Regions from separate parts of the Sporosarcina sp. G11-34 genome, predicted to be linked through region 2. Evidence: riboswitches for the same ligand, from Rfam matches in the RefSeq annotation. Region 2 holds a riboswitch; the other holds the start of a gene.
The links. Region 2 has a riboswitch for thiamine pyrophosphate ahead of KSU66_RS06460 (ABC transporter substrate-binding protein). Riboswitches for the same ligand answer to the same signal wherever they lie in the genome.
Positions count from the first base shown of each region.

Region 1 (3,516 bases), on a different contig from region 2:
GAAGGTACGACCTTTTGTTGATGCACCTGCTTGGAATAGAACCGGCGTGCGCTGTGGCGATGGTTCGCTTAAATGCGCTCCAGGCACTTTGAAATACTTTCCTTCATGGTTAATGTCATGCACTTTTTCTGGATTGGCATAAATGCCGTTCTCTTTATCTACTTGTACGGCATCATCTTCCCAGCTGCCTTCCCAAAGCTTATAACAAACCTCTAAGTATTCATTCGCAATATCATAGCGTTCGTCATGATCCACTTGATCGTCAAGCCCCATATTAACGGCGGCGCTTTTCAAATAGGAAGTCACAATATTCCATCCTACACGGCCATCCGTTAAATGATCAAGTGTCGATATTCTCCTTGCAAATGTGTATGGATGTTCATGGCTAACGGAAGCCGTCACCCCAAAACCAAGATGTTTTGTCACAGCTGACATGAGTGGAACAACAAGAAAAGGATCGTTTACTGGAGATTGCGTTCCATGACGAACGGCGGCATCCCTTGATCCTTTATAAACATCGTACGTCCCTAATACATCCGCAAGAAATATCGCATCAAAGCGACCCTTCTCCAAAACTTTTGCAAGTTCAATCCAATACTTACTGTCTTTATATTGATGTGACCGATCTTCTGGGTGTGTCCACAGACCAGGCGATTGGTGACCTACACAATTCATTTCAAATGCATTTAAGTAAATTCGTTTTTTCCCCATTCCATATTACCTCCCTTAAATTTTCAAACAAGTTGCTTGAAACAATGACACTTTCACTTACATCAATCTCTCCCTCTCCCTACAAATTCGATGGGGGTCGCCGCCTTTACTATACCTATTTGTTTAATTGGCTTTAATCCGATAACTATCCCATTTTATCATTATCAAACAAAATGCCCTTCTCCCAAATAAGATGAGAGAAGGGCATTTGTCGTCACGCCAGTCTCATCTTTAGAATACAATGTATTCTTCTGAAATTAGCACCATGCAATACATATTGCTGGTTGCTGAGGCATCATCGGGTCAGTCCCTCTACCTCTCTTAATAAGGGGGTTGCTATTCTTTTATAAAATTCTACTCTGTTTCCAATAAAATAGATTGGTTTATTTATACAAAATAAAAACCACTTCCATAAATAAGAAGAGGTTAAAAGATTCGATGATTCGATTTCTTTACTCTTCTTATCTTCCAAGCTTTCGCTTGCTGGAATTAGCACAGTACTACAAAGTCTGTTGCCGAGGTATCATAGGGCCAGTCCCTCTACCTCTCTCGATAAGAATTTAGAATATATTCAATTGACTAACTATTACTTTAAACTATAAGGAATCTATTGTCAATGAGGATTTCTAAAACCTTTGACTTAGTCAGTAGTTATTCGTATTTTTAATTAATTCCCCCATGTCAACGACACGGTCACCCCTATATAGGACCCGTCACGTAAAAAGGAGACGAAAACTTTATTCATTATGCTCATTATTTTTTCGTTTCGCTAAATTGAGCGTAAGCGTAAAATAATCCACACCTATTTTACGCTTACCCCAAAATAATAAAAAACCCCAATTAACCGGAGTACTTTCGCTTCGGTACCTGAAACTTAATCTAGAAAAAGATTGATATGCGAAAACTACCTTAACAAAAACCGCATCCTTTTTTGTATATTCCTTTTTATGCTGGATACACTAACCTTAATAGAAAGGGTGAGAGATATGTCAGAAAGTAATAAATTTGCACGCCTTGACAGTGAACAGCTTCAGGAAATTAACGAACTTGAAAATAAGCTTGGCTTTACCCTAGTTGCTTACGATACTTCAGCGACTATAAATAGTACGACCAGTGAACCACCATCTTCATAACTTTCCCCCATGCCTTGCAGAAATGCAGGGCATTTTTCTCGTGTAAATTATTTATATTTGTTTCTAGTAGTGAAAGGTACCTGAAATTTAGCGCACCCTTTCATTCGTCAACTTATTGTGCTATGCTAATTATGAAGAGAGTTATCAAAAACTTCATACTAATTTGACCATTAGGGGAATCCTTTTAAAGGACTGAGAGACGAGTTTAACTCCGATACCCTTATTACCTGAACAGGTTTGTACCTGCGGAGGGATGTGGCGCGTCTTCCTACAAGTGCAAACTTTGCCTATGACAGACCACTTTCCTACCGGGAGAGTGGTCTTTTTGTATTCAAAGGAGGAACGACGTGAAACTAATTGCCGTTACTGATGATCGAATGTCCATTCACAAATTGGCGGAGACACTTCTTGCGATTGAACCGTATATCGACGCGGTTATCTTGCGTGAGAAATCAAAAACGGATCGCGAAGTGTTTGAGTTAATCCGAAAGCTAGAGCTGGAAGGTTTTGACCAAACAAAAATAATCGTGCACGGGCGTGCGGATCTTGCTTTTCTTACAAACATTCACAAAGTGCAACTGCCCGGACATGGATTGCCGTTGCCACTTTTAAAGGACCACTTCCCTTCGCTGTCATTTGGCAAATCTGTTCATTCATATGATGAAGCTAAAACAGCTATGAGTGAAGGGGCAGACTGGGTTTTGTACGGCCATTTATATGAAACTAGCTCGAAAGCACGTTTACAACCACGCGGAACAGATGAACTAAACAAAATTATTTCAGCACTTGCAATTCCTGTTTATGCAATCGGGGGAATTAAACCGAGCCATATTGAAGATTTGGGGGTAACAGGTGTTGCAGTTATGTCGTCGATTTTCGGAAGCGACAACGTAATCACAGCTGCAAAATCCTATTATGATGCAATGAATGCTAAAAGGGGGAATTTTTTATGACGATTACAATTAATTTGAATGGCAATTCGCATGAAATACCGTCGGCGGTTGAGAACGTTCAACAGTTACTTGAAAACCTTACACTCGCAGACCGAATTCTCATCGTCGAATTAAATAAAGAGATTGTTGCAAAAGAAGCTTATGACAAGCCAATTAAGGATCGGGATCAAATCGAAATTATTCACTTTGTAGGAGGAGGATGACCATGCTAAAAATTGCGGATAAAACATTTTCATCACGATTATTATTAGGGACTGGAAAATACCCATCATTTGAAACACAGAAAGAAGCGGTTCGTGTTTCAGAGTCGGAAATTTTGACGTTTGCGGTGAGACGGATGAACATATTTGAACCTTCGCAACCAAATTTCCTTGAACAACTTGACTTGTCGAAGTATACATTATTGCCAAATACGGCGGGTGCGAAAACAGCAGAAGAAGCTGTGCGCATCGCGAAACTTGCGAAAGCTTCTGGACTATGTGACATGGTGAAAGTCGAAATTATCGGATGTGATCACTCGTTATTGCCAGATCCTGTTGAGACATTGCGCGCGACCGAAATGCTTCTTGAGGAAGGATTCATCGTGCTACCGTATACGTCGGATGATGTCGTTCTTGCCCGCCGATTATGTGAGATGGGTGTTCACGCGATTATGCCCGGTGCATCCCCAATTGGATCAGGACGAGGCATTTTGAACCCGTTAAACTTGTCCTTCATTA
Region 1 is NZ_JAHNZW010000002.1:39,635-43,150, reverse strand. It holds gene KSU66_RS02340 (LLM class flavin-dependent oxidoreductase) at 1-711, opposite strand, end outside; SAM riboswitch class I at 934-1,042, opposite strand; SAM riboswitch class I at 1,170-1,270, opposite strand; gene KSU66_RS02335 (hypothetical protein) at 1,698-1,844, shown strand; TPP riboswitch at 2,007-2,115, shown strand; gene KSU66_RS02330 (thiamine phosphate synthase) at 2,192-2,797, shown strand; gene thiS (sulfur carrier protein ThiS) at 2,794-3,000, shown strand; gene KSU66_RS02320 (thiazole synthase) at 2,997-3,516, shown strand, end outside.
Region 1: it holds a riboswitch for thiamine pyrophosphate, as region 2 does, so the genes downstream of both, KSU66_RS02330 (thiamine phosphate synthase) here and KSU66_RS06460 (ABC transporter substrate-binding protein) in region 2, are expected to answer to the same signal.

Region 2 (3,516 bases):
GTGCCATATGATTTTGAGATATGTTGTAACTTTAATTTACTCATCGGACGCATTCCCTCCTTGTCGTTGCCATTTCAAAAACCATCTTTCAATAAGTGCAATGATTGCGAAAAACGTTAAGCTTAAAATCATAATAAGGAAAATGGCAACAAATACACGATCTGTTTTAAATGAAGAGGAAGCATACGTCATATACACACCAATTCCTTTACTCGCACCAAGCCATTCCGAAATAACAGCCCCCATCACGCTATACGTACCTGCAATTTTTAAACCCGAAAAGATGGAAGGGAGAGCAAAAGGCCATTGCAATTTCCAGAAGATTTGTCGGTTTGTTGCTCCTGTCATTTTCATATAATGCAATAGATCCCTGTCTGTTTGCCGCAAACCATCCAACGCCGCAATTGTAATTGGAAAAAAGCAGACGAGCACAATGATGATGAGTTTTGGTAATATACCGAATCCGAACCAAATGACAAGCAATGGCGCCAAAACGATGATGGGTATATTTTGCGATAAAATGAGTAGTGGATAAAATGCTTCTTGTAAGATGGGTAGACGGAATAGCAATATTGCGACCGCTAGCCCGATGATGCTCCCAATCGCATAACCTATAAGGGTCAGTGTAATGGTAGAGAATATATGATTTGAATAAAGTGCCCAGCCTTGAATTGCTTCTTGTCCTATGTGAGTGGGGACCGGGAGCAACCAAACAGGAATCGCAAAAAGACGACCGGCAATTTCCCATGAAATAAGTAAAAGGATGATGACCCCTAGTGGTCGCCATCCTTTTTTCAAAACAGTTTTCAACGGTATTTCTCCGTCAACTTGTCCATCGAGGCACCGTCTGGTTTATAAAAGATTTTCACTTGAGATATAATACTAAGTGAACCTTTTTCAATCATCTTCTCATTCATTTTTTGGACAATCCCGAGTAGGTCTGACAAGTTTCCTTCCATCGTCGTTTCAAGTGGGGATACTTGATAAGGAACTCCCGCTTCCTCAATTACAGCAATCGCTGCGTCAACGTAAGGTATCACGTCTTCTCCATTTGGTGTTTTAGGTATGATTTGAATACTTACTAATGCGTTTGTCATGTAAATTCCTCCTTAGTTAGGTAAAAACTCATTTGTGAATGCATCTTCCGCGATAAATTCACCGTCAAGTAAATCGTTTTCAGTTAGCCACTCTGCGTAGCCTTGCCAAATCGACAGTTTTTGTTCACCCCAACGAGGTGCATCGTCTTTATATTTTGGTGAAATCCATTGTTGACTCGCTTTGACGAGTTCTTCATCAAGATCAGGAACGGCTTTCAATAAAATCGTTGCGGCTTCCTCTGGATTTTCACTTGCGAATTCATAACCCTTCGCAACGGCTTTGACAAAAGAACGGACCGTATCTGGGTTATTACTAATCATCTTTTCATTCGTCGTAAGAACGGGCGTATAAAAGTCAAGTTTGTCCGAGTAGTCTTTCAAGTACTGCATATTCAAGTCGATGCCACGAAGTTCCGCTTCAATTCCAGTCCATGCGTAGTAAATCCATCCAAAATCAATATCTCGCTCAACTGCCGTAAAAAAGTCGGAGCTTCCTATATTGATGAATTCAACTTTCTTGGCATCCGCATGTTCTTTTTCCATAAGTGAAGAGATTACAGCTTGCTCGATAGGGGCGCCCCATCCACCGTATGTCTTACCTTCATAGTCTTTCGGTGATTCGATGCCGTCTTTCTTTAAAGAGGCAAAACCCGATGTATTATGTTGAAGAATTGCAGCAATCGAAACGATAGGTATATCTTGGGCGCGGGCATCCGTAATCGATTCCTGTGCACCAATACCAAACGAGGCTTTACCGGCGGCTACGAGTTGGTCAGCACCTGCTTCTCCTGGTAACATAATTTCCACATTAAGACCTTCGTCCTCAAAAAAACCTTTTTCTTTCGCTACATATAGGCCGGTATGGTTTGTGTTTGGCGTCCAATCGAGTACAAACTGAACTTTTTCCAACTTTGAACCCTTTTCTTTCCCATTGCCTTCCTTACTGTTGCATGCCGAAAGTACAAGTAACAGACTCAGCGCGACAAACAACGACACTTTCTTCAATCCTATTCCTCCTCATAGATTCATAGCAATTACACATGTACAGTTTTTCGGAACAAAAAATGCGTGCTCCGAACAACCGAAGAACGCATAACCATAGACAAAGCTAATGAGTATGTTCCCTTCGCTGGCCTTAACCAGATCAGGTTCAAAGGGTCTATACCTTTTAAGTATATCTCAACCAGCATCACTGGTACCCCTACATAATTATAACTGTATGAAGTTTTATAATCCTTACCATGTCTACTGTGCCACATTCGCCTAATGGAATCAAGTATATGCGAACAATGTATGTAGATTCTATTCAGTTGATATTGAATTTTATTATAGGGAAGATATAATACATAGTGAATCAATGCAGTGAGGTATAGAAGGCAATTAGTTGTTAAAACAATGATGTAGGGAGTAAATAGTATGATTTATGCAAGTGGGGTTGTTTCATTCCTTTCAAATAACACGGATCGTAAGTCAATTGTAAATAGAAGAAACAGGACTATTACTTTGGAATTTATAGAAAGAATCCCTTCAGAGAATAACGGCAGTACTTCCGAGAAAATCACTTGCAAATTTACGGTGCTTCTTCCTAGAAGTTATGAATGCAAAACATTGGAAGACTATACCGGGAAAATCAAGCCGTTTTTACAGGCATCTATAAAAAAGGTGATTGTCAGTGTAGCGATTTCCCATTTGAACTATGCAAGCAGTGGGGCGACTGATTTAAGGAAAACAACTTCCTACGGAAAGTATTCACCTAAATAAATGCATCTTCATCTACAGTCCAATCTGTAAATGAGGATGCTTTTTCATTTATTTGAAATAAATCTCATTAGGAAGATTTTACTCGATATAAGATTGAATTGACATGACTAAGACACCCGTCTGTTATTTAATTCATATTAGTCCAAAAAGCTGGTTATGCTATGCATGATAGCACCTTTTTATGAAAGGGAGACGATTCATGGATAGTTACTTACCGGCGGTTGTCATCGGCATTATTTTTGGTTTTATCTCACGTCTTACTTTATTACGTACAGATTTCCGTCAATATCCTACCTATCCACAAGGGCGAATCATTCATCTTTCTTTTGGATTTATAGCCGCATTTATTGGGGCAGTTGCGATTCCAGCCGTTTTGGAATCCGATTGGACTGCGGTTACGTTTCTAGGTTTGGCAGCTACCCAATTTCGTGAAGTTCGAAAGATGGAAAGGGATACACTCGAAAATATAGATACGAAGGAATTGGTAAAGCGCGGGGCTCCTTTTATTGAAGGAATGGCACAAGCATTTGAAAGTCGGAATTATTTAGTCATGTTTTCGGCTTTAGTAACGACGCTTGTTTCTGTTTATTCCCTTTGGCTGGGCGCATTGGCCGGAGTTGCTACGCTTATTATCGTTAAAAAGAATATGTCGGGCAAA
Region 2 is NZ_JAHNZW010000004.1:42,202-45,717, forward strand. It holds gene KSU66_RS06445 (ABC transporter ATP-binding protein) at 1-44, opposite strand, end outside; gene KSU66_RS06450 (ABC transporter permease) at 37-810, opposite strand; gene KSU66_RS06455 (thiamine-binding protein) at 807-1,097, opposite strand; gene KSU66_RS06460 (ABC transporter substrate-binding protein) at 1,110-2,102, opposite strand; TPP riboswitch at 2,202-2,310, opposite strand; gene KSU66_RS06465 (hypothetical protein) at 2,514-2,858, shown strand; gene KSU66_RS06470 (YIEGIA family protein) at 3,058-3,516, shown strand, end outside.